3 regions of the Brevibacillus sp. HB1.3 genome follow, and region 2 is predicted to be linked to each of the others. Evidence: riboswitches for the same ligand, from Rfam matches in the RefSeq annotation. Region 2 holds a riboswitch; each other region holds the start of a gene.
What was found. Region 2 has a riboswitch for cobalamin ahead of HPY31_RS14605 (energy-coupling factor ABC transporter permease). Riboswitches for the same ligand answer to the same signal wherever they lie in the genome.
Positions count from the first base shown of each region.

Region 1: linked by a shared signal. The riboswitch ahead of metE (5-methyltetrahydropteroyltriglutamate--homocysteine S-methyltransferase) and the one ahead of HPY31_RS14605 (energy-coupling factor ABC transporter permease) in region 2 are both predicted to bind cobalamin.
Region 3: linked by a shared signal. The riboswitch ahead of nrdI (class Ib ribonucleoside-diphosphate reductase assembly flavoprotein NrdI) and the one ahead of HPY31_RS14605 (energy-coupling factor ABC transporter permease) in region 2 are both predicted to bind cobalamin.

Region 1 is NZ_JABMIT010000001.1:991,570-997,375, reverse strand. It holds gene nrdE (class 1b ribonucleoside-diphosphate reductase subunit alpha) at 1-473, shown strand, start outside; gene nrdF (class 1b ribonucleoside-diphosphate reductase subunit beta) at 528-1,478, shown strand; cobalamin riboswitch at 1,565-1,763, shown strand; gene metE (5-methyltetrahydropteroyltriglutamate--homocysteine S-methyltransferase) at 1,909-4,200, shown strand; gene HPY31_RS04685 (acyl-CoA thioesterase) at 4,224-4,700, shown strand; gene HPY31_RS04680 (helix-turn-helix transcriptional regulator) at 4,862-5,701, opposite strand.
Region 2 is NZ_JABMIT010000005.1:346,924-352,729, forward strand. It holds gene HPY31_RS14585 (hypothetical protein) at 1-73, opposite strand, end outside; gene HPY31_RS14590 (energy-coupling factor ABC transporter ATP-binding protein) at 129-977, opposite strand; gene cbiQ (cobalt ECF transporter T component CbiQ) at 974-1,771, opposite strand; gene HPY31_RS14600 (energy-coupling factor ABC transporter substrate-binding protein) at 1,768-2,052, opposite strand; gene HPY31_RS14605 (energy-coupling factor ABC transporter permease) at 2,049-2,813, opposite strand; cobalamin riboswitch at 2,956-3,149, opposite strand; gene HPY31_RS14610 (quinone-dependent dihydroorotate dehydrogenase) at 3,284-4,375, opposite strand; gene HPY31_RS14615 (GerAB/ArcD/ProY family transporter) at 4,527-5,627, shown strand; gene HPY31_RS14620 (spore germination protein) at 5,617-5,806, shown strand, end outside.
Region 3 is NZ_JABMIT010000001.1:997,421-1,000,673, forward strand. It holds gene nrdE (class 1b ribonucleoside-diphosphate reductase subunit alpha) at 1-1,567, opposite strand, end outside; gene nrdI (class Ib ribonucleoside-diphosphate reductase assembly flavoprotein NrdI) at 1,554-1,913, opposite strand; cobalamin riboswitch at 2,076-2,275, opposite strand; gene HPY31_RS04710 (alpha/beta hydrolase) at 2,446-3,253, shown strand, end outside.

The DNA.
Region 1 (5,806 bases), on a different contig from region 2:
AGCTTCTCTTTGAAGGAATGCACATTCCGACGCCAGCGGATTGGGCGGATCTACAGCAAAAGGTGCAAAAGCATGGCGTTTATCATGCGTACCGTTTGGCGATTGCACCGACACAGAGCATTTCCTACATTCAGAATGCGACTTCTAGCGTGATGCCGATTGTTGAGCATATCGAAACGAGAACGTATGCCAACTCTACGACGTATTACCCGATGCCGTACTTGTCTCAGGAAAACTATTTTTACTACAAATCGGCGTATGTGATCGACCAATTCAAAGTGATTGATCTGATTGCGGAAATTCAAGAGCACATCGACCAAGGAATTTCGACTGTGCTGCACGTGAACAGCAACATTTCAACCAGAGAACTGGCTCGCTATTATATTTACGCAGCGAAAAAAGGTCTGAAGTCGCTCTACTATACGCGGACGAAGCATTTGACTGTAGAAGAGTGCATTAGCTGCGCTGTTTAGTGAACGCGATTATAAAAGAAAAAGCATCAAGCAAAAAGAGAAGAGGAACGCCATATGAAAGCAGTCAATTGGAACAGGCCGGACGACGATTTTACGATGACGTTTTGGAATCAAAACATCATGCAGTTTTGGACGGATGATGAGATTCCGTTGTCAGATGACAAGATGGCCTGGATGGAGCTCAGTGCGACTGAACGGGATACGTATAAAAAAGTATTGGGCGGTCTCACCTTGCTGGATACGATTCAAGGCGGAGTAGGGATGCCGAAGATCATGGAGCATGTCGATGGACTGCAAAGAAAAGCGGTTCTCGCATTCATGGGCATGATGGAGCAAATCCATGCCAAATCGTACAGCAGTATTTTTACAACGCTGGCATCGACAGAGGAGATTGACGGTATTTTTTCGTGGGTAGAAAACAATCCACATCTGCAAAAGAAAGCGGCCCTCATCTCCAAACGCTATCAAGAAATTGAGAAACCGAAAGACTTGTACATGGCGATGGTAGCGTCCGTCTTCCTGGAAAGCTATCTGTTTTACAGCGGCTTCTTCTATCCGCTCTATTTGGCGGGTCAAGGAAAGATGACAAGCAGCGGGGAAATTATCGACCTGATTGTTCGTGACGAGAGCATCCACGGACTCTATGTCGGCGTTCTCGCGCAGGAAGTTTATCAAGGTCTGAGTGTGGTCGAGCAGACCGCAGCAAAAGAGGAACTGTATGCCCTTTTGCATGAGCTGCAAGAAAATGAAGAGGCCTATACGACTTCGTTGTATACCGAAATCGGATTGGCTGACGAGGTTCATGCCTACGTGCGCTACAACGCGAACAAGGCATTGATGAATCTGGGGCTGGACCCGCTCTTCCCGGAGGAAGAAGTGAACCCAATCGTGCTGAACGGCATTCGCACGCAGACGAAGCAGCATGACTTCTTCTCGAAAAAAGGAAATGGTTATGTCCGTACGTTAAACGTTGAGCCGTTGACCGACGATGATTTTAGATTTTAGTATGACAAAAAATGGATTCTGTGTTACTGTATGAACAGTATGCTGCCCTGCTCGTTTTCTGGGGCACTTCACAGAACCATGATAATTTCATAGGAGTGGGAACAGGTTCTTTGGTTATCAAAATCGACCAAGGATGAAAAGGGAAGTCGGTGAGAATCCGACACGGTCCCGCCACTGTATGAGGGGAGTCGGCACATTTATTAGCCACTGATCCAAACGGATTGGGAAGGCATGTGCAGATGATGATCCCAAAGTCAGGAGACCTGCCTGTTTCGACGACACTGCTTAACCTACGGGAGATAGGGAGGTGTTAGGATGCTGTGATCTCAGTGCTTATTTGGCATTTCTAACGTTCTTTTTGATCGTTGGAGATGCCTTTTTTATTGGGCGGATTCAAGTCAAGATCGAATGAAGAATGGAGAGGAAGCTCATGAAAAGCAGCAATTTGGGATATCCACGGATCGGGAAGAACCGCGAGTGGAAAAAGGCATTGGAAGCGTTTTGGGCAGGCACCATCGATGAGGCAAGCCTGGTACAGCAAATGGAGCAAATCCGACACCAAAACCTGTTGCGTCAACAGGAAAAAGGGGTCGAGCTGATCCCTGTGGGTGACTTTACGTACTACGATCACATGCTGGACATGGCTGTGATGTTTGGAATGGTCCCCAAGCGTTATGAATACAAGGAAGGCCCGGTTTCATTAGCCACATACTTCGCCATGGCTCGCGGTTCGAAGGAAGCTGTCGCCAGCGAAATGACGAAATGGTTTAACACGAACTACCATTACATCGTCCCGGAGTTCGGTGAAAGACAACCAGCCATAACCGAGAACAAGCCTCTCCAGGCCTATTTGGAGGCCAAAGAAAAGTATGGCATCATCGGAAAGCCTGTTATTGTAGGCCCGTATACGTTTGTCAAATTGTCTAAAGGATATGAGAAAAACGAATTTGAGATCGTCGTGGATCAACTCGTTCCGCTCTACATAGACGTTCTCCGGGAGTTAGAGCTGCACGGCGTGGAATGGGTGCAAATCGATGAGCCTGCATTTGTACTGGATGTTTCTGAGCAAGAACGCGCCATCATCAAGCGTATCTATACGCAAATCGGTCAAGCACTACCTCATCTACAATGCATGCTGCAAACCTATTTTGAAGCGGTGGATTGGTACAAGGAGCTAGTTTCCTTACCGGTAAAAGGAATCGGTCTTGATTTTGTACACGGAGCGAAGCGCAATTTGACTCATCTGAAAACACACGGGTTTCCAGCAGACAAGATTCTCGCAGCGGGAATCATCGACGGTCGTAACATATGGCGTGCGTCCATTGAGGAGAAATGGGAGCTGGTCAATGAAATTTCTGAGATCGTTCCACTCGAAAAGCTGTGGCTTCAGCCGTCTAGCAGTTTGTTGCACGTGCCTGTAACAGTTGAAGCAGAGAGCGAATTGCCAGAGGAAGTCGTGTCTGCATTGGCGTTTTCCGACGAAAAACTAGGGGAAGTACAGCTTTTAGTCCAAGGATTCCGATATGGTAAGTACGTCATTTCAAAAGAGATCGCTCAAAATGAAGCGGACTTGCTGAAGCTCGCATTATCTCCAGCGAGGAATCGTCTAGAAGTGAAGAATGCTTTACGTCAAATCGCTGCTGCCAAACTTGAAAGAAGTGTTCCTTATCTCGAACGTCGAGAGATTCAACAAAATACGTGGAAGCTGCCGCTGTTGCCAACGACCACAATCGGAAGCTTCCCGCAGACGGCAGAGGTTCGTCAAGCCCGACAGCAGTTTAAAAAAGGGAACTGGACAGTGGAGCAATACGACGCTTTCATACAGGCGCAAATCAAGGAATGGGTCAAAATACAAGAAGAGCTCGGTCTGGATGTCCTGGTCCATGGTGAGTTCGAACGAACAGATATGGTTGAGTATTTTGGCGAAAAGCTCGATGGCTTTTTGTTCACGAAAAACGGCTGGGTACAGTCATATGGCTCGCGCTGCGTGAAGCCACCTGTTATTTACGGAGATGTGGAGTTTGTGGGACCAATGACGGTCAAGGAAAGTGTGTATGCAAAATCATTGACCGCCAAACCAATGAAGGGGATGTTAACGGGCCCAGCAACGATTCTGAATTGGTCGTTCGCTCGAGTCGATGTCTCCAGACAAGAAGTGTGCGAACAAATCGCGTTGGCATTGCGAAAAGAAGTAGAAGCCTTGGAAGAAGCGGGGATTCTCATGATTCAAGTCGATGAACCAGCGCTGCGCGAAGGACTTCCGCTCAAAAAAGAAGAGCAAGCTGCTTATCTTGAATGGGCTGTCAGAGCGTTTCGTCTAGCGACTTCCACTGTTGCGCCGAGCACCCAGATTCATACACATATGTGCTATTGCGAATTCCATGATTTCATGGACGTCATCAGCGAACTCGATGCCGATGTGATCTCGATTGAAACCTCACGTAGCCACGGAGAGCTCGTGTCTGTATTCGAAACAGGTACGTATGATAAAGGCATCGGGCTCGGCGTATATGATATCCATAGCCCCCGAGTTCCAGCTGTTTCAGAAATGGAAGATATGGTAGCACGAGGCGTACAAGTACTTCCACCGGATCAATTCTGGATAAACCCGGATTGCGGGCTGAAGACGAGAGGAAGAGAAGAAACCGTTCAGTCATTACGAAACATGGTTGCGGCAACGAAGGCGATTCGGAATCGTTTGACAGCTCAGTCGGGAAGGTGAACGCGATGAGAGGGGCCACTCAAATGATGACAGAAGCACGACCGATCCAACAATCGAGAACCTTTTTGACTGATCTCGTCTTGCCACCGGATACCAATCACCACCATACCATTTTCGGCGGGAAAGTCATGGCCTATGTAGATAAAATCGCCTGCATCGCAGCTATGCGACATTGCCGTAAGCCTGTTGTCACTGCATCCAGCGATTCCTTCGATTTTCTCGCGCCAATCAAGACAGGGGAAGCGATCAACCTGGAGGCATATGTGACCTGGACCCATAAGACATCGATGGAAGTATTCGTGAGAGTGGAAGCGGAGAACTTGTTGACCGGGGAAAAGCGCATGACAGCACGCGCGTATCTGACGATGATTGCCCTCGATGATCAAGGAAAGCCGACGATCGTTCCTGGTGTCATTCCTGATACAGAAGAAGAGCGCATACAGTATGAAAAAGCGAAGGAACGCCATGTATTGAGAAGGAAGCGGAAGGTAGAGATGTAAGGGGGAACAATATCACCGCTATAACGAATAGATGCCTCTGGTGAGCTTGGTTGCAACAGGTCACCGGAGGCATCTTTCTTTTTCAAAATTTTACCTTGACCGCTCGTTGACTGAATGTAGCGACCGATAACGTGCGTGGTACTGTACAGAAGGCACAGACTTTACCCACCGTTCATCAAGAGGTTCATTTTTTTAACTGAATCGTTCTCTTTTAAAGGGCGATAAATGGTTAATTTCAACTCGGGCGCATCGTATACTCGAAATGTTATATGCTCCATCGTCATCGTACCCGCAGTCGGATGATTGATCTGTTTTGTCCCGATGGGAGTACCCTGTATATCGTAACGCGGCCACCATTCTCTGAATTCAGGACTGAGTTCCATCAGTTCGCCGACGAGCTCTTTAAACCAATCCTCCCCGACGAACGGTGTACTGGTAGAACGAAATTGCCCTAGAAGCCGTTTGGCGTGGCTTTCCCAATCATCAATAAGTTTTCGATAGTCGGTTGACGCGAAACATCGCCAAACTGCGTTACGTTCTTTCTTATTCATTTTTTCAAAATCCCCGAATACCAACTGTGAAGCTTTATTCCACATCAATATATCCCACCGCTGATCCGTTGCATAAGCCGGACACATTTCGAAATCGTTCATGAAGTTTTGCATGATCTTTGTAATTCCTGCCTCGAATGAGGTTGTTTGTTCAACAGGCAGTTTCCCGTGGGCGAGCATAAACAAATGATTTCGCTCCTCAGTATCGAGCTTCATTACTGATACAAGACTATCAAGCACCTGGGCCGACACTTGAATGTCTTTTCCCTGCTCCAGCCATGTATACCACGTAAGCCCGATCCCAGCAATCTGCGCTAATTCTTCTCTCCGTAAGCCTTGAACCTTCCTTCTTGGACCTTTGGACAAACCAAATTGCTCTGGAGAAAGCCGGGAACGCCGCGATTTTAAAAACAACCCCAATTCTTTTCGTTTGTCCTTATCGATGTTCATCTCATCCCTCCGCCTAATCCTGTTACTTTTAATACTATGATTAATAGGCTTCTATTTATAGTATTGTTCGTACTTTAATCTTACAACTGTAGGGTTTACGAATAA
Region 2 (5,806 bases):
CCTTCACTTGGCGAGGGATTCCTTTTTCCTGATGATTCGGGACAGATGAACTTGAGACAGAGTCATGTTCCATACTGCGTACCTCCATGGCTTTTTGGGGTTAGCTTACCCGAAAGCGCCCACTCCATTCACCACACCCGCTGAACACTGAGCATTTTTCTCAGCTCGTCGACCGAACGTGGAATATTTCCGCCCAACTCTCGCTTCCACTGCTCAGGCAGTGCCTCCCACACATCAACGAGCAACGGCATACCCAGATGAAGGCTTTCCAGCATGTCTCTGTTTTCCAATGCCTCCTGCGGATCTCCTGCGAACACAAGCCTGCCTTCATCCATGATGCAAATCCACTCGGCCCATTCAAACGCAATATCCATATCGTGAGTTGCCATCAAAACAGTCGTTCCTTGCCGGTGAATGGCATCGAGCTCCCTCAGCAAATTTTTGGTCTGATAGCGATCCAGATACGCAGTAGGCTCGTCCAATAGCAAAAGCTCTGGCTCCATGACCATGACCCCTGCGAGTGCCAGTCGTCGTTTTTGTCCCAGGCTCAAATGATGAATCGGAACTTCTGCCAGCTCTTTTAACCCGAATGCATCCAGCACCTTTTCTACTTTGGCCCGGATTACGTCCACAGGCAGCTTCTGATTGCATAAACCGTAAGATATATCTTCCGCGACTGTGCTTGCGATCAACTGATGCTCGGGATCTTGAAAGACCAAGCCAACCTTTTGCGTCATCTCTTGCAATGCGGCCCGTTTGTAGACAAGCGGTTTCCCCTTCCACAGCACCTGTCCCTGCTGTGGCTCGATGATCCCGTTTCCATGCAAGAACAGGGTCGACTTCCCACAGCCATTCCGCCCCAAAAGAACACATTTTTTCCCCTCTGGAATCCATAAGGACAGCCCTGACAGGACTGGTTCCCGCCCTCCCGGATACGTGTACTGCAAATCGATGAACTCCAACAATCGTGATGTCATAACCGCCAACCTCCTGTCCACCACTCAAGCAGCACCAGCAGTATACAGCCTGCGATTGCTTCCCACTCATAGCGGCGCGAGCGGGCATGGGTATGAAACGAAAGCACCTGCATGCTCTCCCCGAAGCCTCTTGCCGCCATTCCTTTGTGCAGCGCTTCGTATTTACGCATCGCTCTGACAAACAATTGCGCAACGAGAACCCCTGCATCCCGAAGTGTCGCCCGGAAGCCGCGATGACCTCCGCGCGAACGTTGGGCAATCCAGAGCTGGTGAGAAATCGTTACCAACACAAAAATAAACCGATACATGATCATTAATAAGTCAGTCACAAGAACAGGCATATGAAGCCGGCGAAGCACCTGCAAGATTTCGGCAAACGGCACGGTAAACAAAAGGAAAGCAAAGCAAGATAAGCTCGCCATGGTCCGCCAAAATAAGATCCAAACTTTACTGAAAGAGGACATCGGCACATAGAGCACATACGAACCGAATTCCCATGCTGCCGCAACCTGGACCTGAACTCCTCCTGCTCTCGCCCCTTCAATTAATAGAGCAGGGAGCCCCGCCGCGAAAAACGAGAGTGACACGATCATAAAGGCACAGTAGATACGGACAGGAATACGAGCATACACCACTACCCATACCGTCATCCAAACCACGACCGCCATCTGCATCCATACATGTCCCACCAGGACGAGCAGTAGCATTGCACTCGCCAGCAATAGCTTATGAGCTGGCGGCAGATGTTTTAGCCTGTTTTGATAAGAGAGAGAATCAAGCTGCAACCCGTTCATTTTTTCCGTTTATCCAACCGACCTTTGTACAAGCCCACGGCGTAGCCAACCACTCCCGCTCCCAACGCCGCCTGCACCGCAAACAATAGACTCTCCGTCTCTCCCCCTGGCGGTTCTATCAGCGGTTGAAACCAAGGTTCGTAGTTCGGAGCGATTTCCTTGATCGCTTCCTCTGCCACGCCGTCTGCGCCGCCAAATTCCGAGTCTTGCACCAGCAATAGCGGGACAGTAGCCAGTACGATTACCCCCAAGAGTAAAAGCCAGTTCCATCCTTTTTTCACAGCGATTCCTCCCGTTTGAGCAAACGAAGCTGTGTAAGCTCTTTTGCGTTATAAGATAACAACCAGTTCCAAACAAGAACGGTCAACAGACCTTCACTAATAGCGAGCGGTACTTGCGTGAACGCAAAAATTCCTGCGAATTTGGCAAATGAGGCCAACACTCCGCCAGATTCAGCTGGAAATGCGAGTGCCAGTTGAAGCGAAGTCACCACATAGGTAGCGAGATCAGCCAAAGCCGCCGCCGCAAAAACCGCCAGACGCTGACTTCCGGCCACTTTCATAATCAACCGATAGATTCCGTATGCCACCATGGGTCCTACCACTGCCATGGATACAGCATTTGCCCCTAGTGTAGTCAAACCTCCATGCGCCAAAAGCAAGGCTTGAAACAAGAGCACCATACTCCCTAACACAGACATCGCAAAAGGCCCAAACATAATCGCGCCAAGGCCCGTTCCAGTCGGGTGAGAGCTGCTGCCTGTAACCGAAGGGATTTTCAGTGCAGATAAAACAAATGCAAATGCTCCTGCAACGCCAATAAGGAGCTTCATCTCGGGATGTTCTTTTACAATCTTGTTAATCGAGCGAATCCCAAGAATAAAGAATGGCAAGAACACAGCCCACCAAAATAAGGCCCAGGATAATGGCAAATACCCTTCCATGATGTGCATCGCATGTCCTGTCTCAGGTTCATTGAGCAAAAAATACAAGACAAAGCCCGCGATCATCAAACAAGTAGATACGAGACGAGATCGATTCATGTTTATCCTCCTTCACTGACTTTCATTCTTTCCTCCAAACAAAAAAATCCCATCCATCAGTGGACGAGATGTGCACACAAAACAACAGACTGATTAGACAGCCTCATTGCCTCGTATTCACCGCTCCTTTCCGCGAAGGTTCTGTGGGTGTGGCTACTAGGTAGGTCTCCTGGCTTCCAGATCTATGCGCTCCTTGTCCTTCCCCATACGAAGATGAGTGGTTTCCTTCTCAAAGAGAGCTCCCTGGTTACAGTGGCGGGACCGCTCGGGACTTTCACCCGATTCCCTGTTACCCTTTATGTGTCACATAAAGGCACCTAACGCCGACTATATACAATTGACTGACAATTCATGTTTGTCCCACATCATTATACCGGATCACTACATAAATCGGAAGAATATAAGCGAAAACGCATAAGTAGATGACCCACTACAAACGGAACCATCTACCTATGCGTACTTTGTTCTATCTATTCTTTTGCGTCTACGCCAATTACTTCACTAATATGTTTAAAACCATCTCGTTGCATGAGCTTGAGCAGTTTTTTGTTGATTTGCTTGGCAATACCTGGGCCCTGATAAATCATCCCCGTGTACACCTGAACAAGACTGGCTCCTGCCCGGATTTTCGCGTAGGCGTCTTCCCCATTATAAATACCGCCGACACCGATGATTGGTACCTTGTCTCCTACTTCTTGATAAATCTCCTTCACCCAAGCTGTGGAACGCTCTGTAAGAGGTCTTCCGCTCAGTCCGCCCGCTTCCTCAGCAAATCGATGTCCGGAAACGGCCTCGCGTGACAGTGTCGTATTGGTAGCAATAATTCCGGAAATGCCTTCTTCTACAGCAGCATGAACAACATCGCGCATGTGCTCATCCGACATGTCTGGCGCTACTTTTAGCAAAATCGGCTTTTTCTTGATGGAACGCCCTTCCATTTCAGTTGCCTTTTCTTTTACTGCACGCACTAAATGACGCAAGCTCTCCGTTTCCTGCAAGTCACGAAGATTCGGGGTATTCGGAGAGCTGATGTTAATCACGAAATAGTGACCGTATGCATAGAGCATGTCCATACATTTGCTATAATCGACGGCCGCTTCTTCATTCGGCGTTACTTTGTTTTTCCCAATGTTAATCCCAATCGGAACATCTGAGTATGCGTAATCGACCAAATGCTGGGAAGCCAGATACGCACCGTGATTGTTGAAGCCCATCCGGTTAATGACAGCTTGATGTTCCGGCAATCGGAACAATCGGGGCTTTGGATTGCCTGGCTGCCCCTGCGGCGTCAATGTCCCGATTTCCACAAACCCAAAACCAAGAGCACCCAACGCATGATAGACTTCTGCATTTTTATCAAAACCCGCTGCAAGTCCGACTGGATTCGGAAACGTCATTCCCCACAGCTTGTTCTCCAACCGCTGGTCTTTTACCTGATAGATCATCTTCAGGATGCTTTTGCCTGGAGCAGAATCCTCCACCAGCCTTAAGGCACCAATTGTCTTTTCATGAATCTCTTCCGCATCTTGCTGGAACAGATATTTTCTTATGAGCTGATACATCGGCTGCACTCCTTACTCCGTTTCTACCTTTTTACCTCATAGTAGAATACCATACTTTTTCGGGAGGATGTAACCTTTATACGTGATACATATTTCCAAGTAAGCAGGCAAATCCTAACAGCACCACCACGCACAGGGGGATTAGTCTTTCATGAAAGTGGACGGAAAAATCGGGATTGGTCAAGCCATTATGGTGATGATGCTGACGATCGGCATTACGAACCACGTAACCGTCATTCCCCTCTTATTGAGTAAAGCCGGAAGAGATGCTTGGTTGAGCGTGTTGGTTGCTGGTATTCCTTTTTCCTTGTGGGTGTATTTATTGTTTGTGATCAATCGAACAATAAAACAACAAGCCTTGTATGAATGGCTTCAGCAGCGAACAGGAAATATTGTCAGCCACCTTTTGCTCACTCCGATCATGATCTGCCTGTATTTGATGGCGTTAACCAATCTGATCGATACCCAGACATGGACTACCGTCAATTATCTGCCTCGAACACCCGAATGGGTGACTGCATTCGCCTTGATGGGCTTATGTGTGCTCGCAGCTATCGGGGGAATAACCTCTGTTGGAATTACAGCAGTAATACTTCTGCCTATCGTCGTGTTGCTTGGATTTTTTGTCGCTTTTGGCAATATTCCCAAAAAGGATTATAGTCTTTTACTACCGCTTTTCCAGAACGGTTATCGTCCTCTGATAATGGGGATGCTCTACTTTGGCGGTGGTATAACCGAGCTGTTTCTGTTGCTATTGCTTCAGCATCACATCCGCAAGCCACTCCGCCTCGTACACTATTTCGTTATGCTCGGCATTACGGTTCTGTTGACACTCAGTCCGTTGACAGGGGCGATTGCAGAATTCGGACCTGTCGAATCTGCCCGTCAACGTTTTCCGGCATTTGAACAATGGCGGCTCCTCACCATTGGAAAAGACATCGAAAATATGGAGTTCTTCTCGATTTTCCAGTGGCTCTCTGGCGCTTTTATTCGAATCACTATCTGCTTGCTGCTTCTGGGGGAGTTACTCACGATCCATACCAGAAAACAGCGCAAATACACGATCCTGTTTCTCGGGGGGAGCATGATCGCCTTTACCAGCCTCCCGTATAGCGACATGCAGTTCGTTTCCTTCCTCACGCACGTATACTATCCGCTTTACTTCGTCCTTATGATCATTGTCACACTCGCACTCATCCTGATTTCCCTGCGCAAACCATCCAGACAGGAGGAGACCCCTTATGACCCTTGAAGAGGAACTGCGGGAAAAATTCGCGCATTGTGCGGACATTATTTTTATGAGCATGGTCACAACCGAGGATCAGCCTGTGTTGATGCTTTATTGTGAAGGGCTTTCAGACATTCGTCAATTACAGGATACAGCATTGCCACAGCTTGAGCGCTTCCTGACTGAGGGGGATTTGCGCTCTC
Region 3 (3,253 bases), on a different contig from region 2:
TAAAATAAGTGCCTTTTGCATATTCCGATTGTTCAAAGCCCAAGAAGGTCTTGCCTGTTTCCTTGGCAATTTCCATACTTTTTTCCAAGGAGTAGAAGTTCATCATCATGAAGAACGTACGGGCGAAATCTTTTGCTTCTTCACTTTCGTAAACGATTCTGTTCTTTGCCAGATAGCCGTTCAGATTCATCGCACCGAGACCTACGGAGTGCAGCTCGCGGTTGGCCTTTTGAACGCCTGGAGCGTTTTCTACGCGCGTCATGTCACTCACGGCTGTAATGGCTTCGATTCCTTCGTGGACGGATTCACGGATCATTTTGCGTTCCATCACGTTGACAATATTGAGCGATGCCAGATTGCAGCTAATATCGCGACGAATGATATCCATCTCGCCGTAATTGGTAATCGTCGAAGTCTCCTGTAGCTGGAAGATTTCCGTGCACAGGTTGGACATTTTTACCGAACCGAGATCTTTCAGCGCATGGTTGTTGTTCGCATTCGTTTTGTTCATGATGTACGGATAGCCCGATTCCATTTGGATCATCGCGATTTTGGTCAACATCTCGCGTGCGCTCATTACGGTCTTTTTCTTAATGCGTTCGTTTGCCAAGAGCTCCTCGTACATCTCATCGAGGTCCATATCATCCAGATGCACACCGTATTCTTTGTACACGGAGTACGGAGCAAACACAGTCAATGGTTTGTTTTCCTCAGCCAGCTTGTAGAACACGTTTGGTACGATCAGGCCGATGGACAACGTTTTGATGCGGGCTTTTTCATCCGCATTGATTTTTTTGCAATCGAGAAACTCGTTGATATCCCAGCCGAAGATGTTGTAGTACGCTGCACCTGAGCCTTTGCGTTGCCCCATTTGATCCGCGTAGGAAAATGCATCTTCCAACAACTTGAGAACCGGCATGACACCTTTTGCCGCGCCCTCGACGCCTTTGATCGGCTCTCCTCGTCCGCGAAGCTTGGACAGGTTCACGGCTACACCGCCGCCAATTTTGGATAGCTGCATACAAGTTCCCAAAATAAAGTTAATGGAATTCAGTGAATCATCCATTTCGAGCAAGAAGCAGGAAACCATTTCTCCCCGGCGGCTTTTGCCTGCGTTCAGGAAGGTTGGCGTCGCCGGCTGCAAGCGTTGATCCATCATGGAGACCGTTAAACGCTTGGCGAGCTCAAAGTCACCTTGTCCAAGGGACAGTGCCACAACGGCCACCCGGTCTGGATACTGCTCCAAGTACATCGATTTATCGTTCGTTTTCAAAGCGTAATCTTTATAAAATTTGGAGATAGCCATATACGAAGCAAATTGAAAATCGACGTCATAGGCCAAACGGAAAACTTCATCAACCTGCTCAACCGTGTATGTTTCATAGACGTTTTCATAGAAGTCATTCTCGATCAAATAGTCCATGCGTTCTTTGACACTGCCAAAAGTCATCGTGTTGGACTGCACTTCTTCCATGAAGACCGCAACCGCTTCCCGATCCTTTTCCAGTTGATAAAATCCGTCGTTGCCACGCTGCATCAGTTCGTTGTTCAATTCAATATGCCGCAATTGCTGCCACCCCACTCGTAAATTGTTCCACGTCACGGCCGGTACCGGACAGTTCGAATTTAGAAATCACCGGAACACCATATTGGCTCGCGATCGTATCCGCACTTTTGGCAAAGCTGGTTCCCCAGTTGCGGTTGCCACTGGCAGATACCCCGCGCAGATGGACATGATTTCGCTTCAGGAACGTCGCCACCTTGTCCGGCACTTGTCCGAATCCCGTCGTGTATGTGATCAAAATGAATGGCTCGTCCAGCACCATATCTTGATCAATTTCCACATGTGGCAAATTAATTTTGTTGACGAATCGTCGCACGTTTCCTGTTTTTGAATCATAAGCGATTAGCATGTCCCTCATCCTATCCTTACTATTTTTACTCTGTATGTACGTTATTTAGCCAAAGTAAAAGCGCATCCGACGTTTACATGCCGAATGCGCGTGATGACTTCCATCTAGCAATTCGCCAATGCGAATTGAGCGCTCGAACACTTCCCTATCTCCCGTAGGGTAAACAGTGCAAGCGGTTAGGCAGGTCTCCTGGCTTTTGGATCATCGCTCCACTTTCGCCTTCCCGATCCTTCATGATCAGTGGCCTTCTTTCGCAAATGGAACTCTCTCATTACAGTGGCGGGACCGCGTCGGATTCTCACCGACTTCCCTATTAAGTCTACCAAATCTGGCTGGTAAACACCTTACCGCATCAATATGTAGTTGGTAAAACTTACTTTACCTCAATATATCGTAGGAGTCAAGCTCAGTATGGGCTCTTTTCGAAAACTAACTATTCTCCTTTTTCGGCTATTGCCAATCTCTGGTTCTCGTTCATATAATAGATTTTGTGTGTGTTGGTTAGCCTTGGAGAGATTGGAGATTCGCCCTCATGAAAAGCACCGACTATCAACCTGTCGTCATACCTCGTTCCTACCGTAGAATCATGACTTATCAAGAGCGTGAGTATCACATTTTCGTAAGTACACCTGCCGATCCCCCTCCGGAATCAGGCTTTCCCGTCATATATTTGCTAGATGGCAACTCTGTTTTTGCCACTATGACCGAAGCGATACGGATACAATCACGTGGCCCTGAACGAACTGGCGTGTATCCTGCTATCGTCGTCGGGATTGGCTATCCAACAGACGACCCATACCATCCTGCCCGTTTCTATGATTACACGTATGAAGTTCCCGCCTCAGAGCTTCCTGGCAGCCCAAAAGGAGCCGAGTGGCCACGGATGGGGGGAGCCGAGCAGTTCCTCACCTTTTTAGAGGAGGAGCTCAAGCCTAGCATCGAAAACGACTTCCCCATCGATCGGACGCAGCAAGCGATTTTGGGACATTCGCTAGGCGGCTTATTTGTCTTGCATGTGCTTCTGTCGAGACCACACGCGTTCCAGCGGTATATTGCCGGTAGTCCCTCTATCCACTGGAATGAGAGTGTGCTGCTTGCGAAGGAGAGTCAATTGCCGAGCCTGCTGACAGATGACCTCGACGTCCATGCGCTCCTGACGATCGGCGAGTTGGAAAACGATGGGCGATTCTTGGTCAAAGAAAAATCGCTGGCGATGATCGAACGTTTGTCCTCCATGGGTAAGGGCCAAATTAAGGCTTCCTTTAACGAATTTGCCAACGAAAATCACTCGTCCGTTTTGCCAGTCCTCATTAGTCAAGGACTCAGATTCGCCACGAAAA